Regions from separate parts of the Micromonospora sp. NPDC047707 genome, predicted to be linked through region 3. Evidence: riboswitches for the same ligand, from Rfam matches in the RefSeq annotation. Region 3 holds a riboswitch; each other region holds the start of a gene.

The links. A riboswitch is a leader RNA that binds a small molecule or an ion and turns the genes downstream of it on or off. The one in region 3 is predicted to bind cyclic di-AMP.
Region 1: linked by a shared signal. The riboswitch ahead of AB0873_RS13570 (hypothetical protein) and the one ahead of AB0873_RS22285 (hypothetical protein) in region 3 are both predicted to bind cyclic di-AMP.
Region 2: linked by a shared signal. The riboswitch ahead of AB0873_RS20850 (C39 family peptidase) and the one ahead of AB0873_RS22285 (hypothetical protein) in region 3 are both predicted to bind cyclic di-AMP.

Annotation. Positions count from the first base shown of each region.
Region 1 covers NZ_JBEYSU010000009.1:226,612-232,205, reverse strand. Annotated here, with positions in the region: gene AB0873_RS13580 (AAA family ATPase) at 1-1,291, shown strand, start outside; gene AB0873_RS13575 (cation diffusion facilitator family transporter) at 1,378-2,295, shown strand; cyclic di-AMP (ydaO/yuaA leader) riboswitch at 2,448-2,579, shown strand; gene AB0873_RS13570 (hypothetical protein) at 2,597-3,643, shown strand; gene AB0873_RS13565 (SRPBCC family protein) at 3,695-4,150, opposite strand; gene AB0873_RS13560 (PfkB family carbohydrate kinase) at 4,319-5,305, shown strand; gene AB0873_RS13555 (5'/3'-nucleotidase SurE) at 5,302-5,594, shown strand, end outside.
Region 2 covers NZ_JBEYSU010000020.1:9,096-14,689, reverse strand. Annotated here, with positions in the region: gene AB0873_RS20855 (Scr1 family TA system antitoxin-like transcriptional regulator) at 1-614, shown strand, start outside; gene AB0873_RS20850 (C39 family peptidase) at 1,118-1,969, opposite strand; cyclic di-AMP (ydaO/yuaA leader) riboswitch at 2,189-2,325, opposite strand; gene AB0873_RS20845 (hypothetical protein) at 2,607-3,341, opposite strand; gene AB0873_RS20840 (hypothetical protein) at 3,508-3,909, opposite strand; gene AB0873_RS20835 (acyltransferase) at 4,001-5,236, opposite strand; gene AB0873_RS20830 (alpha-ketoglutarate-dependent dioxygenase AlkB) at 5,403-5,594, shown strand, end outside.
Region 3 covers NZ_JBEYSU010000023.1:31,069-36,662, forward strand. Annotated here, with positions in the region: gene AB0873_RS22275 (MarR family winged helix-turn-helix transcriptional regulator) at 1-177, opposite strand, end outside; gene AB0873_RS22280 (carbonic anhydrase) at 386-1,111, shown strand; gene AB0873_RS22285 (hypothetical protein) at 1,220-2,236, opposite strand; cyclic di-AMP (ydaO/yuaA leader) riboswitch at 2,241-2,371, opposite strand; gene AB0873_RS22290 (YibE/F family protein) at 2,538-3,881, opposite strand; gene AB0873_RS22295 (heavy metal translocating P-type ATPase) at 4,394-5,594, shown strand, end outside.

The DNA.
Region 1 (5,594 bases), on a different contig from region 3:
CCCGCCGGAGGTGGCGGCGGTGAAGGGCTCACTGCGGATGCGGCGGGTGCTGGAGCGGGCCGCCCGTGACGCGGTGCCGGGCGGTCCCGGCGAGCTGCGTCTGCTCTACCGGGGTGAGCTGCTGCGGATCGACCGTCGCGAGCTGGACGCGATCCGGGACCGGGCGTTGCCGCGTGGCGCCCGGCGTAACGAGGTCCGCCGGGCCGGATTCGACGGCGTCTTCGCCGCGCTCTGGGCGCAGGCCCGGCGGCTGGGCGTCCCGCGCCTGCCGGAGCAGCGCGCGTTCGAGGACGAGATCGCCGAGCGGCCGGAGTTCCGCGAGTTCCTCAAGGCGTGGTGGCCCCGCATGCATCCGCGCCACGTGCTCGGGTGGCTGGCCCGCCCGGACCGGCTGCGCCGGTACGCGGGCGGGGTGCTCTCCGGCCGGGAGATCCGGCTGCTCACCGACGCGTACCGGACGTTGGACCACCAGGGGCTGACCATCGCCGACGTCGCGCTGCTGGACGAGCTGGACGCCCTGCTCGGCAAGCCGATGAAGCCGGCCCGGCCGAAGCGGGACCCGTTCCAGCTGGCGGGCGGGGTACGCGAGCTGAGCACGTTCACGGAGCGGCAGCGCGCCGCCCGGGAGGCGGCCCGCCAGCGCCCGGAGGACTACCGCGAGTACGCCCACGTCGTGGTCGACGAGTCGCAGGACGTCTCGCCGATGCAGTGGCGCATGATCGGTCGACGCGGGCGACTCGCGTCGTGGACGGTGGTGGGCGACCCGGCGCAGACGGCGTGGACCGGCGACCCGGACGAGCTGGTGCGGGCCCGCGACCAGGCCCTCGGCCGCCGCCGCCGGCAGCACTTCACGCTCACCACCAACTACCGCAACTCGGCCGAGATCTTCGCCGTGGCGGCGGCGGAGATCCGGCGGCTCGACCCCGACCTGCCGCTGCCCACCGCCGTCCGGTCGACCGGCGTCGACCCGGTGGAGCTGGTCGTGCCGCCGGCCGAGCTGGAGACGTCGGTGGTGGAGGCGGCCAGTGCGCTGCTCGCCGAGGTCGCGGGGACGGTCGGGGTGATCACACCGGTGCCGCGCCGCGACGAGGTCGCCGGGTGGCTGGGCGGGCTGGGCGCGCCGCGCCTGCAGGTGGTGACGAGCCTGGAGGCGAAGGGCATGGAGTACGACGGGGTGGTGCTGGTCGCTCCGAGCGAGATCCGGGCCGACGCGGCGTCGGGCGTACGGACCCTGTACGTGGCGCTGTCCCGGGCGACGCAGCGGCTCACGACGGTCGACCCGACCGGCTGAGGATCGGGTGGCCGACCTCAGTTGCATACATAGCGATGTGAGCATAGATTGGACGCGAGTCCGGACGGGTGACGGAAGGTGTCCGCGTGGGCGCAGGTCATGACCACCACCACGGGTCGGTCGCGAACGCGGCGCAACGGCACCGCGGACGCCTCTGGGCGGCCTTCGCCCTGCTCGCCACCCTGATGGTGGTGGAGGCCGTGGCCGCGTTCCGCACCGGCTCGCTCGCCCTGCTCAGCGACGCCGGACACATGTTCACGGACGTGCTCGGCATCGGCATGGCCCTGGCCGCGCTCACCGCCACGCGCCGGACCACCGGCGACCCGCAGCGCACCTTCGGCCTCTACCGGCTGGAGGTGCTGGCCGCGCTCGCCAACGCCGTGCTGCTCTCCGGTGTCGCGATCTTCGTGCTGGTCGAAGCCGTCCGGCGCTTCGGCGACCCGCCGGAGGTGCAGACCGGTCCGATGCTCGCGGTGGCCGTCCTCGGCCTGCTCGCCAACGTGGGCGCCTTCGCCCTGCTGCGGTCCGGCGCCCGGGAGAGCATCAACGTGGAGGGCGCCTACCTCGAGGTGCTGGGCGACCTGCTCGGTTCGCTCGGCGTCATCGGCGCCGCACTCCTCATCGCCGCCACCGACTGGTGGTGGGCCGACCCGCTGGTCGCGGTCGCCATCGGCGCGTTCATCCTGCCGCGCACCTGGCGGCTCGGGCGGGCGGCGCTGCGCATCCTCGTCCAGGCCGCCCCGGAGCACCTCCAGGTCACCGCCGTGCACGACCGGCTGGTCGCCGTCCCGGGCGTCACCGAGGTGCACGACCTGCACGTCTGGACCCTCACCTCCGGGATGGAGGTAGCGTCCGCGCACCTCACCCTGGCCCCCGGTGCCGAGGTCGGCACGGTCCTCGCCGCCGCGCGGACGGCCCTGCGGGACGACTTCCGCATCGAGCACGCGACGTTGCAGATCGAGCCCGGTGCGGCCCCTGGGAGCTGCGGGGCGGTTGAGTGGTAACGGACACATCCGTGGTCTGAGCGGCTATTGTCCATTGATGTCGGATTAGGCGGTGACCACGCGGACACCGTCAGTCACATCCGCTGCACCTGCCCCAACCGTCCCGGTAGGCTCTGTTCCGGCCTCCGCCAGGCGGCACGCACCGGTGCCGGCGGTGGCCGCCGCCTAATCGCCCGCAGGGCGAGCCGGGGAACCAGGTACCTGGGGTGCATCCGCGTCGAGCGGTAGGGATCTTCCGTCCCGAACCCGTCAGCTAACCCGGTCGGCGGCTGACGGAAGGACATGTGGACAGATGCCAGAAGTGGCACCCGTACGACGACGCGCCGCCCGCGTGGCGGCCCTGCTCAGCGCGGCGCTCACCCTCGGTCTCGCCGCCACGCCGGTCGCCTCCGCGGCGGCCGCTCCCCCGGCCCGCCAGGCCGCCGCACCCGGCGACCCGGAAGGCGGCACCCCCGCCCTGCGCGCCCAACTCGAGGCGGCCAGCAAGGGCTTCCTGGACGCGAAGCGGGCCCTGGACACCTCGGTCAAGCGCCAGCAGCAGCTCGCCGAGCAGCTCAAGACCACCGAGACCCAGCTCACCGAGCGGACCTCCCGGGTCGGCCAGATCGCCGGCCTCGCGTACCGCACGGGGCGGCTCGGCACCGCGTCGGCGCTGCTCAACAGCACCTCGCCGGAGGGCTTCATGGACCGGGCCGCCGCGCTCGACGCGGTGGCCGCCAACGAGGACCAGGCCCTGCGCGAGCTGCTGGAGACCCGTGAGCAGGTCAGCAAGGCCAAGCTCGCGGTGGAGGTGGAGATCACCGAGCAGCGCAAGCAGCAGGCGGTGATGGCCAAGCGCAAGCAGCAGGCCGAGAAGGCGCTGACCGTCGCGAACTCCCGGGCCGAGGCACCCGCCGCCAGCCGGAGCGCGTCCCGGACGGCCGCACCCGCCCCGCGTAACTCGGACGGCTCCTGGCCGTCGGAGTCGTGCAGCGTCAACGACCCGACGCCCGCGAACGGCTGCATCACCCCGCGCACGCTCCACGCGCTCAACCAGGCCAAGGCGGCCGGGTTCACCCGCTACGTCTCCTGCTACCGCTCCGGCGGGTCGGGTGAGCACCCGAAGGGCCGGGCCTGCGACTTCGCCGCCCAGAAGAACGGCTTCGGCGGCGACGCGACCGGCGGCGACCGGACGTACGGCAACAACCTGTCGGCGTTCTTCGTCAAGAACGCCGACCGACTCGCCGTGCTCTACGTGATCTGGTACCGGCAGATCTGGCTGCCCAGCAGCGGGTGGAAGTCGTACAGCGGGGCGGGCGGCGACCCGTCCAGCGACCACACCAACCACGTGCACCTGTCCGTGTACTGACGCCGCTCGGCCCGGTGCCCTCCCGACAACGGAGGGCCCGGGCGCCGTCGTTCAGGCGGCCGGCGGACCGGCGTCCAGCATCGCCCCGAGCCGGCTGGCGAGGCCGAGGTGAGCCGACCGGGCCTGCGCGAAGGCGTACCCGAACAGCGGCGCCGGCGCGGCGAGGGTGATCTCCACGTCGATGCGGACACCGTCCGGCTCGGCCTCCAGCCGGGTGCGGTTGCGGACGGTCGTCGCCGGCCACTGCCGGGCGACGGTCACCACCTCGTCGGCGGTGGCGACCAGCACGTCGGCCCGGTACGTGACCGGAAGGCGCACCGGCCCGACCGCGAGCCGGTCGGTGATCGCGTAGCTGGCGTGGGTGCCGGAACGCGGCCGGAGCCGCCGGACCCGCACGATCAACGGGTGTAGCTCCACCTGCCGGACCGGGTCGGCGAGCACCTCGGCGGCGACCGCCGGTGAACAGCGAGCCTGGACGGTGTAGCTGAAGGATCCTCGCCTGAGCACGCCGTCTCCCCACCGTCGTCGCCTCGCCAGATCGTCGCCCACCCGCGCGGGTGCTGGCAACGTCCGGCCCGACACCTTGGGGACACCCGGAATTCACCCACCCGCCCGACTACGGTCGGCTGATGGGGTACGACGGTCCGTGGTGGACGGCGACCCGGGTGGGAGGCGATGCCGGTGAACGAGCACGTGATGGTCTTCGCGCCGACGCCACGGCTCACGGTCACGGTCGACCAACCGAGCGAGGCCCCCGAGCTGCACCTGCACCCTGGTGGCCAGGGCGTCTGGCAGGCGCGCATGATCATTTCGCTCGGGGTCGACGTGGTGCTCTGCACGGCGCTCGGCGGTGAGGTCGGCCAGGTGCTGGAGCCGCTGCTGGTCAGCGAGGGGGTCGACCTCAAGACGGTGGTCCGCGACTCCGGCGGGAACGGCGGGTACGTGCACGACCGCCGCGAGGGCACCCGCCGGGAGGTCGTGGACGTACCGGGTGAGGCGCTCGGCCGGCACGAGCTGGACGAGCTGTACAACCTGGCCCTCGGCGAGGGGCTGCGCGCGCCGGTCAGCATCCTGAGCGGACCTCACCAACCGCACCTCGTCCCGGCCGAGCTCTACCGGCGCTTCGCGGCCGACCTGCGGGCCAACGGCGGCAAGGTGGTCGTCGACCTGGCCGGCGAGCACCTGGCCGCCGTGCTGGACAGCGGCGTCTTCTTCCTCAAGGTGAGCCACGAGGAGCTGATCGCCGACGGCCGGGCCGCCGGCGACGACGAGGACCAGCTCGCGCGGGCGATGTACGACCTGCACGCGGGCGGCGCGGAGAACGTGGTGGTGAGCCGCGCCGCCGAGCCGGCACTCGCCCTGGTCGACGGCGAGGTGTTCGAGGTGGAGATGCCCCGCCTCCAGGCCGCCGACCCGCGCGGGGCGGGCGACTCGATGACCGCCGGGGTGGCCGCCGTGGTGGCCCGGGGTGGCGACATCCGGACGGCGGTCCGCACCGGGGCCGCGGCGGGGGCGCTGAACGTGACCCGGCACGGGCTCGGCACCGGCCGGCTCGACTCGATCCGGGGGCTGGTGGAGCGGGTCCGGCTGGTGCCGGCGGGCAGCCGCCAGCAGGAGCGTACGACTCCGGACGAGCTGGCGGACCGGGCGGCCGAGCGATGACCGTGCGAGTGCTCATCACCAACGACGACGGGATCGCCGCACCCGGCATCGCGGCACTGGCCCGGGCCGCGGTCGACCGGGGCCTGGACGTCGTGGTCGCCGCGCCCCGCGAGGAGGCGAGCGGCACGAGCGCGGCGATGACCGCCGTGGAGCGGGACGGTCACGTGGTGGTCGATGTGCATCCGCTGCCCGGGCTGGACGGGGTGCCGGCGTACGGGGTGGGTGGCTCGCCCGGCTTCATCGCGCTGATCGCGGTGCACGGGGCGTTCGGGCCGCCGCCGTCGGTCGT
Region 2 (5,594 bases), on a different contig from region 3:
CGGCCTCAGGGCTCGACCAGCGCGTCGCGGCGCGGATGGAGCGGCAAGCGGTCCTCGCCCGCGACCCGAGTCCGCAGCTCTTCGTCGTGATGGATGAGATGGTCGTCCGGCGGGCGTGCGGCGGCCGTGACGTGATGGCCGAGCAACTCGAACACCTGCTTACGTGCGCTGAACAGCCCCATATTCAGTTGCACATCGTGCCGTTGTCCGCTGGCATCTACTCAGGACTTGCCGGGGCGTTCATCCTGGCTGACCTGCCCGACGGCTCGCGCGCCGGGTGCGTGGACCACCAACTAAAATCGCAGACCGAAGGGACAGCCAGACCCGGTTACTCGTCTGGGTTTGTCGTGGGACGCGGTTCGGGGCGAAGCTCTCCCGCTCGGGCAGTCACTCGACATCCTCAAGGAAGCGGCAAAGACATGGACAAGCTGACAGGCGCTCACTGGCGGAAGTCCTCCTGCTCGTCCACCAACGGCGGCACCTGTGTCGAGGTCGCCGACAACCTTTCCGGTGTGGTGGGCGTCCGGGACTCCAAGGACCCGACCGGTCCGGCGCTGACCTTCTCCCCCGCTGCCTGGCGGGCCTTCGTCACGCAGGTCGCCGAGCGCGGCTGACCAACCGCAGACACACACAAGCCGCCCGCTCCCGGTACCGGGGGCGGGCGCTTCGCTTCGCTGTCGCACGCGCCGAGCTGTCCAGCTGCCCATCCATGCGACCGGGTCCGGTCGGCCGGGTCCGGCCCGTCCACGACCGGCCGATCTCGGGGCGATCGCCCTGCCCCAGCTACGCGGGCAGCTCGACAGCCGTCGAAACAGTGACGGGAGTCGGCCGTGGTGCGTCCGGCGTGCGGCCGCACAAGGGTGACGCGGACGCCGACAACGGCCAGTGACATCCGGTGCTGCAAAAGGGACACGCGCCGGCGGGCCGACAGCACAAGATCCGCGCAACTTCGGGGAAAATGCCGTCTCGGGCGTAACCGAGGCAGCATCTTCGGTGAAGTTGCGCGGATCTTGCAGCGGAGGCTGCAGCGGTGAGCCCTTCTCGGCCCGCCGGCAGCCGGAACGGCGACGGGCGCCGGACCCCAAGGGGTCCGGCGCCCGTCGTGCGAGCGGGTCGGTCAGGCGGAGTAGCCGCGGGTCGCGGCCCAGTTCGCCAGGGCGATCGTGGTCATCCAGTACGACCCGGTCGCGGGGTTGGCCGAGTCGGCGATCCGCACCAGGCGGCCCTCGTCGTCGTACCCGGTCACGGCGATGTAGTGGCCGCCCGGGAACGAGTGCCAGCCGCCGTTGGTGTCGGTGGCGGAGCCGGCGATGTTCACGACGACGCCCCGCCCGTCGGTGATGGCGTCGACGACGTCGGCCTGGAGCCGGTCCATCTGCGCCGGGGTGGCGGCACGGCCCGGGATCATCCGGGTCCGGTACGGGTCACCCTTCACCATGGCGTTGAGCACCCGGGTGGTGTCCTCGGCCGAGTCGGTGCCGAACTGGTCGGTGCCCAGCGGACCGGCGAGGTGGTCCTGCGACCGCTCGATGCCGGTGGCGCTGAGGGCGTTCCGGACCGCGGCCGGGCCGCAGTAGTAGAAGTTGATCTGAGCCTGGTAGTCGAACTTCAGAAGCTTGGACTTCGAGGGCTTGGGCTTCTTGGTGAGGTCCGGGTCGGGTGCGGCCTTCGCGGCCGGTGAGCTGGACGGGGCTCCGCTCGACGGGGCGGCGCTGGACGGGGCGGCGCTCGACGGGGGGACGGCCACGGAACGGGCCTCGCCGCGCGAGGCGGCGGTGTTGCCACGCAGCTCTGCCACGGCGGCCGGGGTCTGCGCCGACGCGGGTGCGTCGCCGGGGCCGGCGACCAGGGCACCGGTGCCGGTCGCCAGCACGAGGACGGCGGCGGACGCGGCGGCCACCTGGTACGGACGCTCGGTGGCGAGACGACGGAGTTGACGCTTGAGGTGCTGCTTCACGGTTTCCTCCACGGACTGTCGGGGCTGGCGGCGCACCGGGCCGGCCGCGGGCAGCGGCGGGCCGGCCGTCCGGACCGGGTCCGGCGGCAGGTGGCCACGAGGGGACGAGCCCGGCGGGACCGGGCAGGGCGGTGGGTCAGCGCCCGGCGGCGAGCCGGACGGGCGCGGGCACCGCGATGCCGTGGAGGCGGCGATGGAACCGACGGTTGGGTTCGAACTGCACGAGGATGGGACTCCTTCCGATGCCGCCTACCGGGTTAGCTGACGGATTCGGGCGGGAAGTACGCCCTACCGCGACAATCGCGGATTCACCCCAGGTGCAGATTGGGTCCCCGGTTCGCCATGCGGCGATTGAGCGGGTCGGCGCGGCGTCGCCTCTTGCGATCGGTTACCGCACCGGACGCGCCGACACTACTGGCCGGTCAACCGGCCTGCCAACCCGCTCTGAGCTGCGTAAACCTCGATCATGGCAGCAATTTTGCGGGCAGTTTCGCACTGACGCGGCTCAATGGGACGGGAGGTGCTAACGACGCGGCCGGGCGGCAACGGGACAAGCGGCGGACATTACCCCGGCAGCGGCGGAGACAATCGACCGGACTGCGAATGTTGACCGGTTCGACGTCGGTGTGACCGGGCTCACGGAATTAAGTCAGCCGACCCGTGCGGGGCGCCAGCGTGCGGCGGCGACCGGCCGTCCGGTCCACGCCGTCCGAGGCTTCGTCCGCAGTGCCGGACGCAGGCTCTCCGCCGCCGCGTACGCCTCGGCGGCGAGCGCACGGGCCGCCTCGGCGGCCACCTCCGCGTCGCGCCAGGCGGCCCGCTCGGCGGCGGCCGCCGCCCGGTAGGCGGCCAGCTTGCCGTCGCGTACGGCCCGCGTCAAGACGATCTCCTGGTCGACCGGGTGCAGCCGGGCGTCCCAGCCGTCCCGGTGCCCGAACACGTCGCCGAGCTGCCGGGCGGACAGGTCACCCCGCCAGTGGGCGGCCACCGCGGCCCGGTGCAACCACCGCTCCCGCGCCGCGTACTCGGCCGGCGTACGCGACGTGCGCGGGGTGGGCAGCGCGGCGGCGGCGGTGAGCCGGCGGGCGGCGTTCTCGGCCTCGTCGTACGCCCGCCAGGCACGGTCGGCCTCCTCCTGCGCCGTGCGCCAGGCGTCCCGCCGGCGACGCGCGGTCTGGGCCGCGCCGGCAGCCGCCACCGCCACCTCCTCGGCGTACCGGCGCAGGTCGACCGTCTCGTCGACGGGCGGCGGCTCGGCCGGCTGGTCCCGCTCGGGCCGCGCGGCGACGACGGTGAGCGCGGTCAGGGCGAGGACGAGCAACGCGGACCAGATGGCGGTCGCCCGGGGCACGTCGATGAGGAACTCGTGGAGGACGGTGTTCATGTCGGCAACCTCACGGGGAACGGATCGCGACGGGACAACACACGCCGGCCCGCCCCGAACTGGGCGCGGACCACCGGCGGCGGCAGGTGCAGAGACACGGCGACGGACGGGGCCGCTCAGGCGGGCGCCACCAGCGTCACGCGGCGGGCCGCGGCCCGGGAGTCGATCAGTTGCGCGGCGGAGCCCGCGAGCCGGAACCGGCGGGGAACCGGCCGGCCAGGGAGCCGCACTCGCCGGTGGCCGCCGATGTCACCCGCTCGACGTCGCCGGGCACGGCTGCGGCAGGCGGCGCGGCGTCCGCCCCCGACCAGGCCGGCGCGGCTTGCGGCGCGGTCCCGGCCGCCGGTGCGTCGAGCGCCACCGGCGCGGTGCCGGTCGTCGCCCCCGGGGCGGGCAACGCGACGCAGTCACCGGCCGCCGACGCCACCGCCACCTCGGCCGTCCCGACCGGGTGGGCGGGAGCGGCGACGCCGACGCTGAGGCCGGCGGTCAGCGCGAGACCGGCGAGCAGCCGGGAAGCCCAGCGCGCGACCCACCACAACGGACAGGTGAGCGCGACCGGAAGCACGATGCCACGCTACCGTCGCGGTCGGCCGACCGCACCCGTCACCAGCGTGTCGCGTCGCCGGGACGCGCCGGACCGGCCAGCGTGGACAGGGTCAGCGGCGGTCGCCCGCGTACTCCCTCGGGTGGTCCGCTTCGGCGACCCGCGGTGACGGCACGGCGCCCGGGCCCGCCGGCCCGGCCGCCGCGTGCGCCCGGCCGCCGGCGTCCGGCGCGGCCGGGCGTGGCCGGCGGGGTGGGCCGAGCCGCCGCATCATCGGCGTCTCCACGTAGCGGTGCAGCAGCGCCGCGAGCACCAGGTTGACCAGCAGGAAGCCCACCACCGCGGCCGGCCCCCGCCAGCCGGGAACCCCGACGCCGTGATGGCCGGTGAGCCGGAGCACGCTCACCATGACCAGGACGTGCACCAGGTAGAAGGCGAACGAGACCTCCCCGAGCCAGACCATCGGGCGGCTGGCCCACAGGGTCCGCCGGCCCCGGACGTCCGCGTCGGCGGCGGCCGTGATGACCAGGACGTACGCGATCGACAGCAGCGCCGCCCACAGCTCGGCCCGGATCCACGCGCTCGCCACCACCCAGGTCACCACGAAGACCACGCTGGCCACACCCAGGCGTGGGCCGCGCCACCGGCCCCGGCGCAGCAGTTCCGCAGCGGCCACGCCGAGCCAGAACTCCAGCGAGCGCACCACCGGGAAGACCTGCGTGAACCACCAGCGGCTCTCCTCCGGTACGAGGGCCTGGGCCGGCCAGAGCGCGAGGATGAGCAGCGGCACGGCGACGACCACGGCCCACAGGGCGCCCGCCGGCATGCGGTGGATGAGCGGCAGGGCGAACGGCAGACAGGCGTAGAAGAACAGCTCGCAGGAGAGCGACCAGCTGACCGTGTTGACGCTGTAGAAGATGCCGGGGGTCGGGTCCCACGCCTGCACCAGCAGCAGGTTCTCCAGCGCGGCGCGGGGGTGGACCGGGTCGGCGAACGCGTACGCGACCAGCAGCGCCGCCACGAACATGACGACGTGGTTCGGGTAGATCTTCGCGACGCGGCGGCGCAGGAAGGTGCGCTTCGCCTCACCGGGGCGGGCCGACCACACCAGCACGAATCCACTGAGGATGAAGAAGAACTGGACGCCCGACAGGCCGAGGGAGAAGAACCGGTCGACGGCCCCCTTGTAGGCCGGCTCGGCGACGATGCCCATCGTCGCGGCGTGGAAGGCGAAGACCAGCAGCGCGGCGATCCACCGCAGCCCGGTGAGCGACGGCAGCCGGCCGCCCGGACCCGGTGCGGCGGGGCTCGCCGCGCGTACCGGCCGGTCGGTGGGGGTCACCTGCACAGGCTTCTCCTTCTCGGGTCGTGGGCGGCCCGACGGCCGGCCCGCACCGCTCCGCGACCTTACCCGCCGGTCCGGTGACCGGCGTGCCGCACCGAGAGCCAGTCGTACGTCTGTTCGATGATGCGGTAAGCTCGGGGCCGTGCCGGACGTCGCCTACCAGCCGTCGATGCTGGATCTCGCCGAGGCCGGCCCGACGCTCCGGCCGCTCGCCGGCCAGGTCACGCGGCACCGGCTCACCCGGGGTGCCTGGGTCGACCACCTGCCCGGCTGGGTGCGCGGCTCCGACCAGGTGCTCGACAATCTCCTGCACGAGGTGCCCTGGCGCGCCGAACGCCGCACGATGTACGACGCGGAGGTC
Region 3 (5,594 bases):
CTCGAGGTCGGCGACGATCGCCTGCGCGGCCCGCTCGGTGACGCCGACCTCGTCGGCCACGTCCCGCAGCCGGGCCGTGGGGTTGCGGGCGATGGCGAGCAGCACGTGCCCGTGGTTGGTGAGGAAAGTCCAGTTCCGGGTGCTCCCCTGCGCTCCTGTTGTCGCCATGCCCGACATCGTATTTCCGTCGTTCCGGTTCGTGGCACGCCCGACCCGCGGCTCTCGGGGGTGATCAACAGGGCGACTGCAAGGGGCCGACGACATATGAAGCGCATATCACGCATATCTTGACGTGCGTTGTGCTGCGTGTGACGGTGGGTGACAGCCCGCGTCCAGCGCCGGTCCGGGTCCCACCAGGTTCGCCCACCCAGGACGAGGTGAGGGGATGAGTCGTCCCGGAACGCCCGGCACGCAGCCGGGCCCGGATCGGAAAGCCGCCGGCCCTGCGGGCGGGGCTGCCGCCGTCGCTGGTCCGGCCGGGCCCGAGCAGGCGCTCGCCGAGCTGTACGCCGGCAACCGGCGGTTCGTGACCGGTGAGCCGCGCCACCCCAACCAGGACGCCGGACGTCGGGCGGCGGTGGCGGACGGGCAGCAGCCGTTCGCCGTGATCGTCGGCTGCTCCGACTCCCGCCTCGCCGCCGAGATCATCTTCGATCGTGGCCTCGGTGACCTGTTCGTGGTCCGGACCGCGGGGCACACCCTCGGCCCGGAGGTGCTCGGCAGCGTCGAGTACGCGGTCACCGTGCTCGGTACGCCGCTGGTGGTCGTGCTCGGTCACGACTCCTGCGGCGCGGTCCAGGCGGCCCGTCAGGCGGACGCGACCGGCACCCGGCCAGCCGGGCACCTCGGGGCCGTGGTGGACGCCGTGGTGCCCAGCCTGCGCCGGGCCGACGCCGAGGGTGTCACCGACCTCGACGGTATCGTCGACGTCCATATCGCGCAGACCGTCGAAGCGATGCCGGAGCAGTCGGAGGCGCTCGCCGCGGCCGTGGCCGCCGGCCGGTGCGCGATCGCCGGCATGTCGTACCGTCTCGCCGCCGGTGAGGTGCGGACGGTGGCCGGGATCGGTGACCTGCCCGCCGTGGACCCGGCCGCCCACGCCGCCGCCTGACCGGCGCCGCCCGCACGGCCGCGCCGCCGGACGACACCCGCCGCCGGCCGACCGACCTACGCGAAGGGCCGCCCCGCACATCGCGGGGCGGCCCTTTCCCGTCGTCGGCTACAGCAACGAGACGTGCACGTGGTCGGTGTGGTTGGACGGCCCGCTGTACGACTTCCAGCCGGTCGCCGGGAACCAGATCTGCCGGTTCCAGATCACGTAGTAGATGCCGAGCCGGTCGGCGTTGCGGACCAGGAACGCGGTCAGGTCGTTGCCGTACCGGCGCATGTCGTTGTTGTGCCACGAGCTGAACCCGCTGTTCTGCAACGACCAGTCGCAGGCGCGCCCCTTGGGGTGCTCGAAGGGGCCGCCGGAGCGGTGGCAGCCGACGAACCGTTTGAAACCGGCCCGTCGCACCTCGTTGTACATGTGCAGGGTCCGGGGGGTGACGCAGCCGGCGGTGGTCGGGTCGTTCTCGCTGCACGACTCGGACCGCCAGTCGCCGTCCGCGGTGCGGCCGGGGGCGATCCGGGCGACCGGGGACTCGGCGCTGACCAGGCCGCCGGTGAGCCCCTGTCCGCCGACCAGGCGGAGGGCCTTCTCGGCCTCGGTCTTGCCACGCTTCAGGTCGTTGGCCAGCTTCTGCTGTTCGCGGACCTCGGCGTCGAGGGCCAGCTTGGCCTGCTGGGCACGGTTCCGCACCGCGTTGACCACGGCGAGGCGCTTGTCGTTGACGAGGTTCAGCTCGTCCAGGGCCGACGCGCGGGCGATGAACGAGTCGGGGGTGTTCGCGCCGAGCAGCATCGACATCGCGCCGATCCGGCCGGTGCGGTACGACTGGGCGGCGATCTCGTTCACCTGGGGGGCCAGGGCGTCGAGGTCGGCCTGGGCGCGCCGGAGTTCCAGTTCGAGGACGAGGCGACGCTCCCGGGACTTCTCCAGCTGCGCCTGGGCCTTGACGAATTCGCGGTTCCGGGCCTCGATGAGGTCGCCGAGCAGCTTCGGCTCCGCGTCGTGCCCGGAGGGCTTGGGGGGTGCCGTGGGGGCGGCCGAGGCCGGTACGGGCCCGGCGAACACGGCCAGCGCGGCGAGCACGGCCACCACGGGTGTCGACCAGCGGCGTAGGGGTGCCGTCACAGTGTTCCCTTCCGTCGACCGCCGACCGGGTTAGCTGACGGGTTCGGGACGGAAGCGGCCCCTACCGCTGGCGCGGATTCACCCCACGTACCTGGTTCCCCGGCTCGCCTCGCGGCGATTGGGCGGTGGCCCCGCTGGCGCCGGTGCGCGCGTTCGGCGGTGACCGGCAGCGAGGTTACCTGACAGGTGTGCTGGGGATCTACGTCCGGAAGCCGACCAAATGCGCTATTCCGTATGTGCGCTGCGTGATCAGTGACGCGTTTATCAGGCGGGTGGGACGGCGTCGTCACCGTGCGGAGTGTCACCATCCGGCGTCCGTACTCCTGTCTCGGTCGGGCCACCCACCAGGGGCGGCGGGGGTGGTGGTGCCGGCGCGCGGCGTGCTCAGCGCCTCCAGCGCCTCCGTCCGTCCGGCGGCCGGGCGGGGCGCCGGAGCGGAGGCGTCCGCGCCCGCTCTCCCGCCACCGCGCCGCCCGGCGGTGGTGACCAGGGCGGCGAGCGCGGTGGTGAGCGGAACCGCGGCGATCAGGCCGAGCGTCGCGACGGCGCTGCGGACGATCTCCTGGGCGAGGAATTCGCTGGTGAGGATCTGCGTCGCGGCCCGCGAGTCGGCGGTCAGCAGGAGCAGTACGGGCAGCGAGGCACCCGCGTACGCCAGCACGATCGTGTTGACCGTGGAGGCGATGTGTGCCCGGCCGACCCGGGTCGCGGACCGGTAGAGCTGCCCCCGGGTCAGCCCCGGGTTGGCGTGGGCCAGCTCGGTGACGGTGGCCGCCTGGGTGACGGTGACGTCGTCGAGCACGCCGAGGGAGCCGATGACGATGCCGGCCAGCAGGAGGCCGTGCAGGTCGACGTCGGCCTGGAACATCGACAGGGTGGTGGCTTCCTCGCTGCCGTACCCGGTCAGGTGCGTGGCCGCGGTGGCGAGCGTGCCGAGCACGCCGGTGAGCACCAGGCTGCCGAGCGTGCCGAGGACCGCCACCGACGTCTGGGCGGTGACGCCGTGCGTGAGGTACAGCACCACGAACATGATCAGTGCGGCGCCCACCACCGCGACCAGCAGCGGCGGCCGGCCCGCGCTGATTCCCGGCAGGACGAACGTCAGCAGGATGGCGAAGCTCGCGGCCAGGCCGGCGAGCGCGGCGAGGCCACGCCACCGGCCGAACGCGACGATCGCCGCGGCGAAGAGCGCCACCAGCCAGACCAGCGGTTCACCGCGCTGGTGCTCGGCGATGTTGTACGCGCTGACCGACGGATCGGCCGGATCGGTCAGCTCGACCAGGATGATCTCGTCGCCGACCGCGACCTCGGGCGCGCCCGGCCCGGCCGGTACCGGAGTCTCGACCTGCTGCCCCGAGTCCGGCCCCTGCTCGACCCGGACCGTCACCGTGCCGCACGCGTCACCCGTCGCCGGGCCGCCCCCGGGTGCCTCCGGCGTGGGCGGGCACGGCTCGGTCACCACCTTCGTGACGGTGCCGTGGTAGCGGGGCGGCTCGGTGCCCGCGTCGGCCTCCCGGGTGTCACGAGGCCAGAGCACCAGGGCGGCGACCAGGGTGGCGAGGAAGAGGGGGACCACCGTCGCGATGAGGATCCGCCGCACCCCGGGCGGGGTGGGCGGAGCGGGACGGGTGTGGTCGGCGCCCATCGAGTGTCTCCCAACGAATCCAGGGCGGGGTACGGGCCGGCGGGTCGAACGGTTCAGCGGCTCCCGGAACTCCTCATGAGGGGTGTCCGAGGGTGGTTCCGTGGCCACGGACCGTGCCGGCCGTGCCGGGCCGGACGCGACCGCGCGCGGTCGTCGGCGGCGTCGGAGCCCCGGCGCGGACGCGGGCCGGGTGGTGCGGAATCCGTAGGGCCATCGGCCGAATGGTAGCCAGCGCGCTCCTTCGACGCAGGTCGTGCGCTGTGGTGTCGGCGGTCGGACCTGAGGGTTGGGGCCCGCGGGCGGGCGCGGGAAGGCATGTTGGGGGCATGGTTCGGCACGGGAAGCCCGGCGGGGACCGCCCGCACGGCGACCCCGCCTCGGGCGACCAACCGCACGGCGACCACCCGCCGGGCGGCGGCGCCCGCGGTGGGCACCCGCACGGCGGGCACGACAAGCACGGCGGGCACGACAAGCACGGCGGGCACGACAAGCACGCGGGGCACGACCCGGACATGTTCCGCCGCCGGTTCTGGGTCTGCCTGGTGCTCACGCTGCCGGTGGTGGTGGCCAGCCAGATGGTCATGGAGTGGTTCGGCTACCAGCTGGAGTTCCCGGGCCGGTCGCTGGTCGGGCCGGTGCTCGGGTCGGTGGTGTTCTGGTGGGGCGGCTGGCCGTTCCTGGTCGGCGCCGTCCGGGAGGTCCGCGACCGCGCGCCGGGCATGATGCTGCTCGTCGCCATGGCGATCACGGTCGCGTACGCCGCCTCCCTCGCCACCAGCCTCGGCGCCTTCGACCTGGACTTCTGGTGGGAGCTGGCCGCCCTGGTCACCGTCATGCTGCTGGGCCACTGGCAGGAGATGAAGGCGATCGGGCAGGCGCGCGGCGCGCTCACCGCGCTGGCCGCGCTGCTGCCGGACGACACCGAGCGGGTGGGCCCCGACGGGAGCGTCACCCGGGTGCCGGTGAGTGAGCTGCGGGTCGGAGAGGTGGTGCTGGTGCGGCCGGGCGGGCGGGTGCCGGCGGACGGGCGGATCACCGGCGGGGCCGCCGAACTCGACGAGTCGATGATCACCGGGGAGTCCCGGCCGGTCACCCGGTCGGTGGGGGACCGGGTGGTGGCCGGCACCGTCGCCACCGACTCCGCCATCCGCGTCGAGGTGGCGGCGATCGGCGAGGAGACCACGCTCGCGGGCATCCAGCGGATGGTGGCGCAGGCCCAGCAGTCCAGCGGGCGGGCCCAGGTCCTGGCGGACCGCTTCGCCGCCGGGCTGTTCTACGTCGCCACCGTCACCGCCGTGGTGACCGTGGCGGCCTGGAGCGCGCTCGGCGACGCCGACCAGGCGGTGGTCCGGACGGTCACCGTCCTGGTCATCGCGTGTCCGCACGCGCTGGGCCTGGCCATCCCGCTGGTGATCGCCCTGTCCACCGCGCTCGCGGCCCGCCGCGGGATCCTGGTGAAGAACCGGCTGGCGCTGGAGCGGATGCGGACGGTGGACGCGGTGCTGTTCGACAAGACCGGCACGCTGACGCGTGGCGAGCACGTCGTCAGCGACGTGGCCGCCGCGCCGGACGTCGACGAGGGCGAGGTGCTGCGGATCGCCGCCGGTGTCGAATCCGACAGCGAGCACCCGCTGGCCCGGGCGATCGTCGCCGCCGCCGGCCGCCAGGGCGGGCCCGCCGCCGCGAGCGGCTTCCGGTCGCTCCCGGGCCGCG